DNA from 2 places in the Lysobacter sp. A378 genome. Region 2 is predicted to be linked to the other one. Evidence: riboswitches for the same ligand, from Rfam matches in the RefSeq annotation. Region 2 holds a riboswitch; the other holds the start of a gene.

Region 1 (7,138 bases), on a different contig from region 2:
CCGAGCATGCCCACGACATCGACGGCGGCCGCGAGATCACCCTGCTTACCGACGGCATGCGCTGCGCGGCTTGCGCGTGGTTGATCGACCGCGTGCTGGCGCGCGAGCCGGGCGTGCTGGAGGCCGGCGCCAACGCCGTCACCGGTCGTATCCGGTTGGCCTGGGATCCACGGCTCACCAACCTGTCGCAACCGTTGCAACGCCTGGTCACCCTGGGCTACCGGCCCTACCTGGCCAGCGGCGAGGCGCGCGAGCGTGCCCAGCGGGCACAACGCAACCGTGACTTGATCCGGATTGGCGTCGCCGGACTGGGCTCGATGCAGGCCATGATGCTGGCCGGCTCGCTGTACCTGGACACCAACGGCAGCATGCCGCTGCCGACCCGCGACTTCTTCCGTTGGCTGACCTTCCTGGTGTCCACCCCGGTGGTGTTCTACGCCGGCTGGCCGTTCATCGCCGGCGCCTGGCGCGAGTTGCGCCATCGCCAGCTGGGCATGGACACACTGATCGCCGGCTCCACCCTGCTGGCCTACTTCGCCAGCGTGGTCGGCACCATCCGCGGCAGCGAGCATGTCTGGTACGACGCGGCGGTGATGTTCGTATTCCTGTTGCTGGTCGCGCGGATGCTGGAGCAGCGTGCGCGCCGGATTGCCAGTGCCCAGGTCGATGCATTGGCGCGGGCACGCCCCGCATTCGCGACCCGCGAGTTGGCCGACGGCAGTCGCGAATCGATTCCACTGGCCGCGCTGGCGGTCGATGATGTCGCCTGCGTGGCGGCCGGCGAAGTGGTGCCGGCCGATGGCGAATTGCTTGATGGCCACGCCCGCTTCGAGGAAGCGCTGCTGACTGGCGAATCCAGCCCGGTCGACAAACAGGCCGGCGCAACCGTGTACGCGGGCACCGTCTGCCGCGAACGGCCGGCGCGGTTGCGGGTGACCCGGACCGGCAGCGCCACCCGCCTGTCGCAACTGGCGCGGCTGGTCGAGCAGGCCCAGTCGCAACGGCCGGCACTCGCACGTGCCGCCGAGCGCATCGCCCACTATTTCGTCGCCGCGCTGCTGGTCGCTGCGGTGATGGTCTACTTCGGCTGGCGCGCCTACGACCCCTCTCGCGCGTTCGAAGTCACCCTCGCCCTGCTGGTGATCAGCTGCCCGTGCGCGTTGTCGCTCGCGGTGCCAACGGCACTGACCGCCGCCCATGGCGCGCTGGCCCGGATCGGCGTGCTGGCGGTGCGCGAGAACGCCCTGGATCGACTCGCCAAGGTCACCGACATAGTGTTCGACAAGACCGGCACGCTCAGCGATGGGCGCCCGGTGCTGGCGGGCATCGAGACCTTCGGCGGCATCGACCGTGATCACGCCCTGCGCATCGCCGCCGCGCTGGAACGCGACAGCGGCCATCCGATCGCATTGGCGTTTGCCGCGGTCGCCGATGCGCCGCATGCCCGCGACGTGCAGGCGGTCCCGGGCCAGGGCATCGAAGGCGTCGTCGATGGCGAACGCTGGCGGCTGGGCCAGGCCGGCTTTGCCGCCAGCACCGAGGATGACGGACGGCTGTGGCTCGGCAACGGCAAACGTGCGGCGGCACGGTTCCAGCTGGCGGAGTCGGAGCGCACCGATGCGCGCGCCGCCGTGTCGCTGCTGGGCAACCAGGGACTCACGGTGCACCTGTCCAGCGGCGACGCCGCCGAGCCGGTGCGGGGTTTCGCACAACGGGTGGGGATCGACCAGGCGCATGCGCGGCAGTCCCCGGAGGACAAACTCGCCTTCGTTCGCGAGCTGCAACAACGTGGCCGCGCGGTGGCGATGGTCGGCGACGGGCTCAACGACGCACCGGTACTGGCCGGTGCGGATGTATCGCTGGCGATCGGAGAAGGCGCGGCACTCGCCCAGCGCGCCGCCGACCTGGTGCTGACGGGGCACTCGCTGACACGTGTGCCCGAGGCAATCGCGATTGCCCGCCGCACCCGTCGGGTCATCCGCCAGAACATCAGCTGGGCATTGGGCTATAACCTGCTGGCACTGCCCTTGGCCGCCGCCGGCATGGTCACGCCGTGGATCGCCGCGCTGGGGATGGCGGTGTCATCACTGATCGTCACCGCCAACGCGTTGCGGCTGACCCGGTCGCCTGCACCGGGCGACGCGCCGACACCTGCCCTGGCCACCGCGGACCTGCACCCATGAACATCCTGCTGTTCCTGATCCCCGTCAGCATGTTGGCCCTGGGCGTGGCGCTGTGGGCGTTCATCTGGGCGGTCAAGCGTGGCCAGTTCGAGGACCTGGATACCCCGGCACTGGATATCCTGCGCGAGGACGAGCACGACCGCGTCGCACCCTTGCCACCTCCGGCCACTGGCACCGCTGATGATATCGATATCGATGCTGTCGCGCCGGCAGACGGCCGCCGTACCGGCGACGGCCGGCAAGCTGACTGACCATGCCGATTGACTGGCTCACCCTCGGCGCCGCCCTGCTCACCGGACTCATGGGCGGCGTGCATTGCGCGGCGATGTGCGGCGGCATTGCCACCGGGTTCTCGGCGATGGGGCCGAAGGCCAGCTGGAAGTATGCGATCGAACCAAACCTGGGCCGGGTGCTTGGCTACACTGCGGCCGGCGCGATTGCGGGCGGCATCGGTCACGGCATCGTCGACCTGGCCCGGCTGGATTGGCTGGCGTGGGGGTTGCGCGCTGCGGTCGGACTGGTCCTGATCGTGGTCGCGGCGCGGCTGCTGGATCGCAAGGGCCGGCTGGCGTTCCTGTCCGGGCCGGGCACCGGCGCGCTGTGGTCGAAACTGCGACCGTTGCAACGGCGGCTGCTGCCCGCCAACACCAGCGCAAAACGGATCGGGCTGGGCATGTTGTGGGGCTGGATGCCATGCGGCCTGAGCACCACCATGCTGGCCGCAGCGTGGCTGCAGGCCGATGCTCGCAACGGTGCGTTGACGATGGCCGCGTTTGGCCTTGGCACACTGCCGTTGATGGTGTCGCTGACCTGGTCCGGGGCGCGGTTGGGCCAGCGCCTGCAGCGTGGCGGCTGGCGGCTGGGCGCGGGCTTGCTGGTACTGGCGGCGGGCCTGTTGACGCTGGCCTCGCCGTGGCTGATGCAGGTGCCGGCGATGCATGGCCTGCTGTCTGCGCTGGGCTGCCTGCCGCGCGCGACCTGAGTCCGTCCCCGCCGCACCAATACCGCCCGAGCACCAACCGCGGCGATACAATGACGCATGGATATCTTCAAGATTTTTACCCTGGAGGCTGCGCATCGCCTGCCCAACGTTCCCGAAGGACACAAGTGCGCGCGCCTGCACGGCCACTCCTTCCGGGTCGAAATCCACCTGGAAGGCGAGCCTGGTGCGGAAACCGGCTGGGTGGTCGACTTTGCCGACGTCAAAGCCGCCTTCCAGCCGCTGTACGACCAGCTCGACCACAACTACCTCAACGACATCGAGGGTCTCGACAACCCGACCAGCGAGCGCATCGCGATATGGATCTGGGATCGGCTCAAACCCGCCTTGCCATTGTTGAGTGAAGTGGTGGTGCACGAGACCTGCACGTCGGGCTGCCGGTACCGGGGGTAAAAGCTGAACGATATTCAGCTTGCGGATTGATCGATGTTGCATCGCAACATATGGGCAGTTATGCTGCAACGCACAAATCGACAAATCTCTTGTCGACGCCAGCAGGAGCCTCCCGCCATGTACCAGCAATTCAACGAGCAGTTCGCCGCCGCCACGCGTCAGTTCGCGGATGCCGCGGCCCAGGTCAACCGCCTCGCGATCGAAAATGTCGAAGCCGTATTCGGCCTGCAGATGGCCGCGATCGAAGACCGCGCCAATGCCACCTTTGCGTTCCTCGGTGAAGCCGCCGAAGTGCGCGACGCCGACGGCCTCAAGAAGATCTGGCCGAAGGGCGTGCAGGTCGCCCGCGAGAACGTCGAGCGCGGCGTCGCCATTGGCCAGGAAGTGATCGGCCGCACCACCAAGGCCAATGAGCAGATCAGCGACATCACCAAGTCGCAGCTCGAAGCCACCGCCAAGACCACCCAGGCCAATGCCGAGAAAGTCGCCAAGGCCGTGACCGAGAAGGCCGAGTCGTTCACCAAGGGTGCGACCAAGGCTTCCAAGTCCAAGTAAGTCTCTCTCTCCAGCTACGGCCGGAACACGAAACCCGGAAGCGCAGGCTTCCGGGTTTTTTGTTGCCCGCCGATCAGGCCGGGAGCACGGTATCGGGCAGTTGCAGGTGCCCGGCCAGGGCAGCGGGATCAGGCTGGGGTCGATGGGGCAATCGTCCCCAGCACGGCATTGGCAGGCGATCGCACAGCGTCTGGAAGTTGTCGTCGATGCGCGCCATCGCCGGATCCACTTCATTGGCGATCCAGCCCAGCAATGGCACGCCATCGGCCTGGATCGCCCGCACGCTCAGCCGCGCATGGTTGATGCAACCCAGCCGCAGACCCACGACCAGCACGACCGGCAGGTCCAGCGCGCGGACCAGGTCGAGCTGATCCAGCCGTGCCGACAACGGCGCGGCCCAGCCGCCGACGCCTTCGACCACCACCGTGTCGGCCTGCGCCGCCAGCCGCGCATGGGCGTCCAGCAACGGTGCCAGTTGCAACTCGACGCCCTCATCGCGCAACGCCAGTTCGGGCGCAATCGGCGATTGCAGTGCAAACGGATTGATGTCGGCATACGCCGGTCGCGGGTCACTGGCGGCCTGTAACAACAAGGCGTCCTCGTTGCGCCAGGCACCGTCAATGAACCCACAACCGCTGGCCACCGGTTTCATCCCGACCGCGCGCCGGCCGCGTGCGCGCAAGGCGTGCAGCAAACTCGCGCTGGCGACGGATTTTCCCACCCCGGTGTCGGTACCGGTGACATAGAAACTACGGATATCCATGGCCACATGGTAGTCCCGGCCCACCGACATCACCGCTGCTAGACTGGAACCATGTTCAATCCCACCTCTCTGTCCGGCAGCAAGCCGGAACAATATGCCGACCTTGCGGCCCAGGTCCGCGCCCTGCTCGCTGGCGAGCGCGACCGGATCGCCAATGCGGCCAATTTGTCGGCGCTGGTGTATCACGCACTGCCGGCGCTGAACTGGGTCGGATTTTATTTTTTCGATGGTCGCGAACTGGTGGTCGGGCCATTCCAGGGCCAGCCGGCCTGCGTGCGCATCGCGCTCGACAGGGGCGTGTGTGGCGCGGCGGCATCCACTCGCAAGACCCAACGCGTTGCCGACGTCAATGAATTCGAAGGCCATGTGGCCTGCGACTCGGCCTCGCGATCGGAACTGGTGGTCCCGCTGTTTCGCGGCGATGAGCTGATCGGCGTGTTCGATATCGACAGCCCGCAGACGAACCGCTTCGACGCGGACGACCAAGTCGGGATGGAAGCCATTGCACGGATATTCCTGGAGTCGCTGGAATGAAGGAGAAGCTGCGCAATATCGGGCCCAAATCCAGTGCCTGGTTGCGGCAGGTCGGCCTGCACAGCCGCGACGAGCTGGTCGAACTCGGTCCGGTCGAGGCATTCATGCGGGTCAAGCGCGCGGGTTTCAAACCGACCCTCAACCTGCTCTATTCCCTCGAGGGCGCGCTGCTGGATTGCCATTGGCAGGATATTCCCGAACAACGCCGCGACCAGTTGGTCGCCGCCGCCGAAGCGGCCACCGGCCAGTTGCCGCCGCCCCGGCACAGTCCACCGGCCGGCCCGGTCACCACGACCGTGTTGACCGCCGACACTGTGCCCGCCAGGCCCGACCCGGACGCGCCCTATCGGCGCAACTACTGAGCCGCCGCGTTGCCGCCACCCTTTGCGCTGGCCACCGCCGATCGCTTAGACTGCGCACGCTTCGAGGTGACCCGGCGGCGTCCTGCCAAGGGGTTGAAACGGGAAGCCGGTGACACCGCCAACGCGGTCACCCCGGCACTGCCCCCGCAACGGTAAGCGAGCCCAGCCGCGGCTCACCGCCACTGTGTGGCAAGTCTCCTGGGACTTGCAGGCATTCATCAAGAATGCTGCATGGGAAGGCGCCACGGCCGGTGTCGACAACGACACCACTCGCGAGTCCGGAGACCGGCCTGGATGCAGGGTTTCGACCCACTATTGGTTGCGATGCGGCGGGCATTGCGGCGACAACGCCGGTGCCCGTCCGACCGTTTTCGCAACAACTCCCCTCCAAGCAGCTTCCCCAAGCCCGGCACGGCGATTTCCGTGCGCGTTGGAGAACCATCGATGCAGTCCCGTTCGCTGTCCCTGGCCGTTGCGGCCGTTCTTGTCCTGCCTGTTGCCGCCTTGACGGGGCCGGCCCACGCCGCCGGCGCGCCCCTGCTCGAAGCCGCTCCGCAATCGGCCACCGATCTCGATGGCGTGGTGGTCACCGCCACCCGTACCGCGATCGACGTCGACACCGCACTTGCTCCGGTCGAGGTGATCGACCGCGCCGAGATCGAGCGCAGCCAGGCCCGTTCGCTGCCGGACCTGCTGCGCGGCCGCGCCGGCGTGTCGATGTCCAACCAGGGTGGCGCCGGCAAGCTGACGACGCTGTTCCTGCGCGGCAGCGAGTCCGACCACGTCGTGGTGCTGGTCGACGGCATCCGGATCGGGTCTGCCACCTCCGGCCTGGTGTCGCTGCAGAACCTGCCGCTGGCGCTGGTCGAACGGGTCGAGATCGTCCGCGGGCCGCGCTCCAGCCTGTACGGCAGCGAGGCGATCGGCGGAGTGATCCAGATCTTTACCCGTCGCGTTGGCGATGCCCCGGGCTACGCGCCGCGCCTGCACGTCGGCGGCGGCAGCCACGGCGCGCATGAGTACGGCGTCGGTTTCGGCGGACGCAACGAGCGCACCTGGTTCGGTGTCGATTACCAGTTCCAGCGTACCGAGGGCTTCAACGCGTGCAGCGTCGCCGCCCCGGACCCGTTCGCTGCTGGATGCTTCATCGCCGCGCCGGAACCCGACCTGGACGGCTACATCCAGAACGCGCTGGCATTGCGCGGCGGCATCGACCTCAACGACGCCTGGCAACTCAGCGCGGTGGCCTTGCGCAGCGAGGGGGAGAACGACTTCGATGGCGACTTCACCAACCGCTCCGAGACCGTGCAGCAGGTGGTCGGGGGCAGCGTGCGCTGGCGACCGTCCG
Region 2 (7,138 bases):
CGTCGATGATCTCGCCCAGGTTCTCGATCGCCTCGGCACGCTCGATCTTCGATACCAGCGCCGCGTCGCTGCCCGCTGCGCGCGCGATCCGGCGGGCGTCGTGCATGTCGGCGGCGGTGCGGCAGAACGACACCGCGATGAAGTCGGCGCCCAGCTGCGCGGCGACCTTGATCAATTCTTCGTCGTGCTCGGTCAACGCGCCCAGCGACAGCCCGCCGCCCTGCTTGTTCAGCCCCTTGCGGTCCGACAAATCGCCGTCGTTGAGCACGCGGGTGATGATGCGCTGGCCGTTCACCGCCTCCACCCGTAACTGCATCATGCCGTCGTCGAGCAGCAGCACGTCGCCCGCGGCGACATCACCGGGCAGCCCGAGATAACTGACGCCGACCCCGGACTGCGTGCCCGGCGCGGCATCGGCGCTGGCCAGCAGATCGAAGCGGTCACCGGCGTTAAGGCGCACCTTGCCCTCGGCGAAGCGGTCGATGCGGATCTTCGGTCCCGGCAGGTCGGCCAGGATGCCAATCTCGCGCCCGACCTTTTGCCCGGCCGCACGCACCGCCTCGGCCCTTGCAACATGCGATGCCGGGTCGCCGTGGGAAAAGTTCAACCGCACCACATCGACACCGGCGGCGATGATCGCCTCCAGCACGCCGGGCGCGTCGGTCGCCGGGCCAAGGGTGGCAAGGATCTTGGTACGTCGCAGCAGCGCGGCCATCGGCAGACTTCCATGCAAGGGATCGATCAGATCACGCTAGCACGTCTTCACGTCCGTCCTGCCCGATACAAACTACTGCCGGCCCGCCCGCCGGATGGGCCGGCAGGCAACCCGAGAACCCGCGATTCGCGGGTGGATCAACCCGCCAGCAGGTCGGGCAGTTGCGCCGGTGCGGCGGCCAGTACCTGGGCACCGGCGGCGCGCAACTCCGCCTCCCCGCCAAACCCCCACAACACGCCGATGTTGCGCATGCCGTGATGGCGCGCACCGTCGATATCCATGTGGCGGTCGCCGATCATCCAGCACTGTGACGGAATCAGCTGCAGCCGCTGCAATGCCTCGGCGATCAGCTCGGGCTTGTCGCTGCGGCTGCCGTCGATGGTGGCGCCGATCACATCGTCGAAACGATGGCCGAACGACAGGTGGTCGACGATCTTGCGCGCATGCGGCTCGTTCTTCGCGGTCACTACCGCGAGCCGGTGGCCGTCGGCATGCAGCGACTCGATGACCTCGCCAATCCCGTCATAGAGGTCGTGCTCGGCCCAGCCGTGGGTCTCGAAACGCTCGCGGTAATGCTCCACGGCACGCTCGACATCGGCGGGGTCATCGAACAGCGGGCCGAAGCTGGTACGTAGCGACGGTCCGATCCAGCGTCGCAGCTGCGACTGCGGCGGCACCGCCACGTTCATCTGCGTCAACGCGTGCGCCACGCAGCGGGTGATGCCGACCGCCGAGTCGATCAGCGTGCCGTCCATGTCGAAGAACAGGGTGGGTTTCATCGGCGCTCAGCCGCGCGCCTTGAGTGCCGTGACCGCCGGCAGTTCCTTGCCTTCCAGGAACTCCAGAAACGCGCCGCCGCCGGTGGAAATGTAGCTGACCTGGTCGGCGATGCCGTACTTGTCGACCGCCGCGAGGGTGTCGCCGCCGCCGGCGATCGAGAACGCGTTGCTGTCGGCAATCGCGTGGGCCAACGCTTCGGTGCCCTTGCCGAACGCATCGAACTCGAACACACCGACCGGGCCGTTCCAGACCACGGTGCCGGCACTGTTGATCATTGCCGCGTAGCGCGCCGCCGTGTCCGGGCCGATGTCGAGGATCATGTCGTCGGCGTCGACCGCATCGACCGCCTTCACCGTCGCCAGTGCATCGGCCGCGAATGCCGGCGCGACGACCACGTCGGTCGGCACCGGAATGTCGGCGCCGCGCGCTTTCGCATCGCTCATGATCTGCTTCGCGGTGTCGATCAGGTCCATCTCCACCAGCGACTTGCCCACGCCATGGCCCATCGCGGCGATGAAGGTGTTGGCGATGCCGCCACCGACGATCAGCTGGTCGACCTTGCCGACCAGCGAGGACAGCAATTCAAGTTTGGTGCTGACCTTGGAGCCGGCAACGATCGCCAGCAACGGCCGCGCGGGCTGGTCGAGCGCCTTGCCCAGCGCGTCCAGCTCGGCCATCAGCAGCGGGCCGCCGGCGGCGACCGGCGCGTGCCGGATGACGCCGTGGGTGGACGCCTGCGCGCGGTGCGAGGTACCGAACGCGTCCATCACGAACACATCGCACAGCGCGGCATACCGCTTCGACAAGGCCTCGTCATCGGCCTTCTCGCCGACGTTCATGCGGCAGTTTTCCAGCAACACCAACTGGCCGGGCGCGACATCGACACCGTCGACCCAGTCCTTGACCAGCGGCACCTCGATGCCGAGCAGCTCGGACAGCCGATTGGCGACCGGCGCCAGCGAATCGGCTTCGCTCCACGCGCCTTCGCTCGGCCGCCCGAGGTGCGACATCACCATCACCGCCGCGCCCTTTTCCAATGCCAGTCGCAGCGTCGGCAGCGCCGCCGCGATTCGCTGCTCGGAAGTGATGCGGGCCGGCTGGCCGGCGACATGCTCGATCGGCACGTTCAGGTCTTCGCGGATCAGTACGCGTTTGCCGGAAAGGTCGAGGTCGGTCATGCGGAGAATGGTCATGGGCGCTTCCGTGGTCATGCGGGTGAGCCTGGACATTCACCAGGCGGGACCGGCCATTGTCCCGTTCGGGGAGATGCCGGGCAAATCCTGTAGCCCTGCAGAAAGCCGGTTCCGCAGGTAGCGCGGGCACAACGGCGCTCCAAGCGAACTTGATCCTTCCCAGCATCACTTATCCTACATATTGTGTTGACTAAAAATACAAACACGATATGTTGTGTCTGTCGGTGCCGATCCTCGCGGTCGGCTGAAAAGGGAAGCCGGTGTGAATCCGGCGCTGCCCCGCAGCGGTAAATGGAAACGAACGCCGTCTTGGCACTGGGGGCAACACGCCCTGGGAAGCGACGGCCAGTAGGAAAGACAGGCATTGCCTGCCCACGTCCAGAGCCCGAAGACCTGCCGACAACCGCGTGATGCACACCGCGCGGTGACCGGCCAGGGAGTCTTCGGGGGAAGACGGTCGGTGTCGCAGCACCCTGCCTCGGGCAGGGTGGCAGGGCGTCCTCCGATGCCCGGCGACACCTTCCGTTTCAGACCCGAGAATTCCACCGCCCGCGGGGGCGTGGCCGTGCCGTCGACAGCGCGCTTTGTGCGTGCCGGCGGTACGCCCATGCCTCCGTGCGTCGACCTTCGAGGGAAGGCCGTCGACCCGTGCGCCCTGCACCGGAGCCCATCCACATGACCACCCTCGAACCAGCCACGGCCGACCTCGACCCGATTGCCGCAGCCCACACGGCTATACCCCCGAAAGAAGCCGCCGAACCCGGCTTCACCCTGACCCCGCCGGCCACCGCACTGAGCATGCGCGTGACCAAGCGCAACGGCAGCCACGAACCGGTCGACCTCAACAAGATCGTGCGTGCGATCACCCGCTGCAGCGACGATCTGTACGCGATCGACCCGATGCGCGTCGCCACCCGCACGATCTCCGGCCTGTACGACGGCGCGACCACGTCCGAGCTGGACGAGCTGTCGATCCGCACCGCCGCCCTGCTGACCGCCGAGGAACCCGAATACGGCCGCCTCGCGGCACGCCTGCTGGCCGGGGTGATCGAGAAGGAAGTCGCGTCCATCGACATCAATGCGTTCTCGCAATCGGTACAGCGCGGCTACGACCTGGGCCTGATCAACGACCGCCTGCTGGGCTTCGTGCAGGCCAACGCGCGCAAGCTCAACGACGCGATCGACAACACGCTCAACACCCGCTTCGACTATTTCGGCCTGCGCACGGTGTACGACCGCTACCTGTTGCGCCACCCGACCGCGCGCACGGTGATCGAGACGCCGCAGCAGTTCTTCCTGCGCATCGCCTGCGCCTTGTCGGAGGACGTGGCCGACGCGCTCGCGCTTTACCGGCGCATGGCCCAGCTGGACTACCTGCCCAGCTCGCCGACGCTGTTCAACGCCGGCACCACCCACGAGCAGTTGTCGAGCTGCTTCCTGCTCGACTCGCCCGAAGACTCGTTGGAAGCGATCTACCAGCGCTACATGGACGTCGCCAAGCTGAGCAAGTTCAGCGGCGGCATCGGCCTGTCCTACAGCCGCGTGCGCTCGCGCGGCTCGCTGATCCGGTCCACCAACGGGATGAGCAACGGCATCGTGCCGTGGCTGAAAACGCTGGACGCCTCGGTCGCGGCGGTCAACCAGGGAGGCAAGCGCAAGGGCGCGGCCTGCGTATACCTGGAGCCGTGGCATGCCGACGTGGAGGAGTTCCTGGAACTGCGCGACAACACCGGTGAGGACGCCCGCCGCACCCACAACCTCAACCTCGCCAACTGGATCCCCGACGAGTTCATGCGCCGGGTGGAAGCCGATGCGATGTGGTCGCTGTTCGATCCGGCGGCGCTGGCAAAGAACGGTGCGCCGTCATTGACCGACCTGTTCGGCGAGGCGTTCGACCGCGCGTATCACGCGGCCGAAGCCGCCGGTCTGGCGACCCGTCAGGTCAAGGCGCGCGAGCTGTACGGACGGATGATCCGCACCCTCGCCCAGACCGGCAACGGCTGGATGAACTTCAAGGACAAGTCCAACCGCGCCTGCAACCAGACCCTGCGCAAGGGCAACGTGGTGCATCTGTCGAACCTGTGCACGGAGATCCTGGAGGTCACTTCGCAGGATGAGACGGCGGTCTGCAACCTGGGTTCGATCAACCTCGCCCACCACGTCGAGGGCGGGCAACCCGGCAGCGGTGCGGCGCGCTTCGATTTCGGCAAGCTCGCCGAGACCGTGCGCCTGGCGGTACGCCAGCTGGACCGCGTGATCGACCTGAACTTCTACCCGATCGACACCGCACGCCGGGCGAACCTGAAATGGCGGCCGGTCGGGCTGGGGGCGATGGGCCTGCAGGATGTGTTTTTCCAGCTGCGCCTGCCGTTCGATTCCGAGCCGGCGCGCGAGCTGTCCAAGCGGATTGCCGAGGAAATCTACTTCCATGCGCTGGCGGCCTCCTGCGAGCTCGCCGTCGAGCAAGGCAAGCATCCGGCGTTCGGCGACACCCGCGCCTCGCAGGGCGAATTGCAGTTCGAAGCGTGGGGAGTGGCACCGGCTGACCCTGCCCGCTGGGACCCACTGCGCGAGCGTATCCGCGCGCACGGTTTGCGCAACTCGCTGCTGATCGCGATTGCCCCGACCGCCACCATCGCCTCGATCGCGGGCTGCTACGAATGCATCGAGCCGCAAGTGTCCAACCTGTTCAAGCGCGAGACCCTGTCGGGCGACTTCCTCGTGGTCAACAAGTACCTGGTCGAGGAGCTCAAGACGCTCGGGCTGTGGACGCCGGAGCTGCGTGACGCGGTGAAGATGGCCGACGGTTCGATCCAGGGCATCACCGCGATTCCCGAATCCCTGCGCGATATCTACCGCACCGTCTGGGAACTGCCGATGCGCTCGCTCATCGACATGGCCGCCGACCGCGGCGCCTTCATCGACCAGAGCCAGTCGCTGAACCTGTTCATGGAAAACCCGAACATCGGCGCGTTGTCGTCGATGTACATGTACGCGTGGAAGCAGGGACTGAAGACCACCTACTACCTGCGCTCGCGCCCGGCGACGCGGATCGCCAAATCGACCGTCAGCGCGCCGGTGCCCAGCAGCGAGGCGATCGCCTGCTCGCTGGAAAATCCGGAAAGCTGCGAAGCCTGCCAATGACGCGCCACGCATTTCACGCACTCTCCCCAGGAATCCCCATGACCACCCCACGGCTGCTTGATCCCGGCTTCGACCTCACCCTGCGCCCGATGCGCTACCCGCGTTTCTACGAGATGTACCGCGATGCGATCCGCAACACCTGGACGGTCGAGGAGGTCGATTTCTCGCTCGACGTCAACGACCTGCGCGGCAAGCTCGGCCCGGCCGAGCGCCACCTGGTCGAACGACTGGTCGCATTTTTCGCCACTGGCGACTCGATCGTCGCCAACAACCTGGTGCTGAACCTTTACCAGCACATCAACGCGCCCGAAGCCCGCATGTACCTGTCGCGGCAACTGTACGAGGAGGCGCTGCATGTGCAGTTCTACCTGACCCTGCTGGACACCTACCTGCCCGACGACAAAGCGCGTACCGAAGCGTTTGCGGCAGTCGAGAACATCCCGTCGATCCGCGCCAAGGCCGACTTCTGCTTCAAGTGGATCGACTCGATCCAGGACCTGAAACGCATCGAGACGCGCGAGCAGCGTCGCCAGTTCCTGCTCAACCTGATCTGCTTCGCCGCCTGCATCGAAGGCCTGTTCTTCTTCGGCGCCTTTGCCTACGTGTATTACCTGCGCTCGCGCGGTCTGCTGCATGGATTGGCCTCGGGCACCAACTGGGTGTTCCGCGACGAAAGCTGCCACATGGCGTTCGCCTTCGAGGTGATCCGCACCGCGCGCGAGGAGGAGCCGGAGCTGTTTGACGAGTCGATGCAGCGCGATGTCATCCAGATGCTGACCGAGGCCGTGGAATGCGAAATGCTGTTCGCCGCCGACACGCTTTCTGGTGGCGTGGTCGGCCTGTCGCTGAAGGACATGCGCCAGTACCTGGAATATTGCGCCGACCAGCGGCTCGGCCAGCTCGGCATGCCAAAGCATTTCGGCGCAGGCAATCCGTTCGGCTTCATGGACCTGCAGGACGTGCAGGAAGTGACCAACTTCTTCGAACGCCGGGTCTCCGCCTATCAGGTCGGCGTGCAGGGCGAGGTCGCCTTCGATGCCGCGTTCTGAGCCCGTCACCGAGGCGCGCATGACCGAGATTGTGTTCCCCGACCACACCAACCACCTGGGCACGCTGTTTGGCGGCCAGGCGCTGGCGTGGATGGACAAGGCTGCATTCATTGCTGCCTCACGCTACGCGCGCGGCACGGTGGTCACCGCGCGCTCGGAGCAAGTCGACTTTCACACCGCGGTCAACCAGGGCGCGCTGGTGCAATTGGTCGCACGGGTGATCGCCACCGGTCGCACCTCCTTGCAGGTAGAAGTGG

The links. Region 2 has a riboswitch for cobalamin ahead of ACW7G1_RS13745 (ribonucleoside-diphosphate reductase subunit alpha). Riboswitches for the same ligand answer to the same signal wherever they lie in the genome.
Region 1: another riboswitch for cobalamin. It lies ahead of btuB (TonB-dependent vitamin B12 receptor); the one in region 2 lies ahead of ACW7G1_RS13745 (ribonucleoside-diphosphate reductase subunit alpha).

The regions. Positions count from the first base shown of each region.
Region 1 is NZ_JBSVRK010000003.1:147,362-154,499, forward strand. It holds gene ACW7G1_RS12130 (heavy metal translocating P-type ATPase) at 1-2,183, shown strand, start outside; gene ccoS (cbb3-type cytochrome oxidase assembly protein CcoS) at 2,180-2,434, shown strand; gene ACW7G1_RS12140 (sulfite exporter TauE/SafE family protein) at 2,437-3,165, shown strand; gene queD (6-carboxytetrahydropterin synthase QueD) at 3,223-3,576, shown strand; gene ACW7G1_RS12150 (phasin family protein) at 3,694-4,131, shown strand; gene bioD (dethiobiotin synthase) at 4,205-4,894, opposite strand; gene ACW7G1_RS12160 (GAF domain-containing protein) at 4,946-5,428, shown strand; gene ACW7G1_RS12165 (TfoX/Sxy family protein) at 5,425-5,790, shown strand; cobalamin riboswitch at 5,838-6,098, shown strand; gene btuB (TonB-dependent vitamin B12 receptor) at 6,235-7,138, shown strand, end outside.
Region 2 is NZ_JBSVRK010000004.1:195,318-202,455, forward strand. It holds gene pyk (pyruvate kinase) at 1-715, opposite strand, end outside; gene ACW7G1_RS13735 (HAD hydrolase-like protein) at 853-1,494, opposite strand; gene ACW7G1_RS13740 (phosphoglycerate kinase) at 1,501-2,688, opposite strand; cobalamin riboswitch at 2,894-3,103, shown strand; gene ACW7G1_RS13745 (ribonucleoside-diphosphate reductase subunit alpha) at 3,487-5,832, shown strand; gene ACW7G1_RS13750 (ribonucleotide-diphosphate reductase subunit beta) at 5,871-6,881, shown strand; gene ACW7G1_RS13755 (acyl-CoA thioesterase) at 6,868-7,138, shown strand, end outside.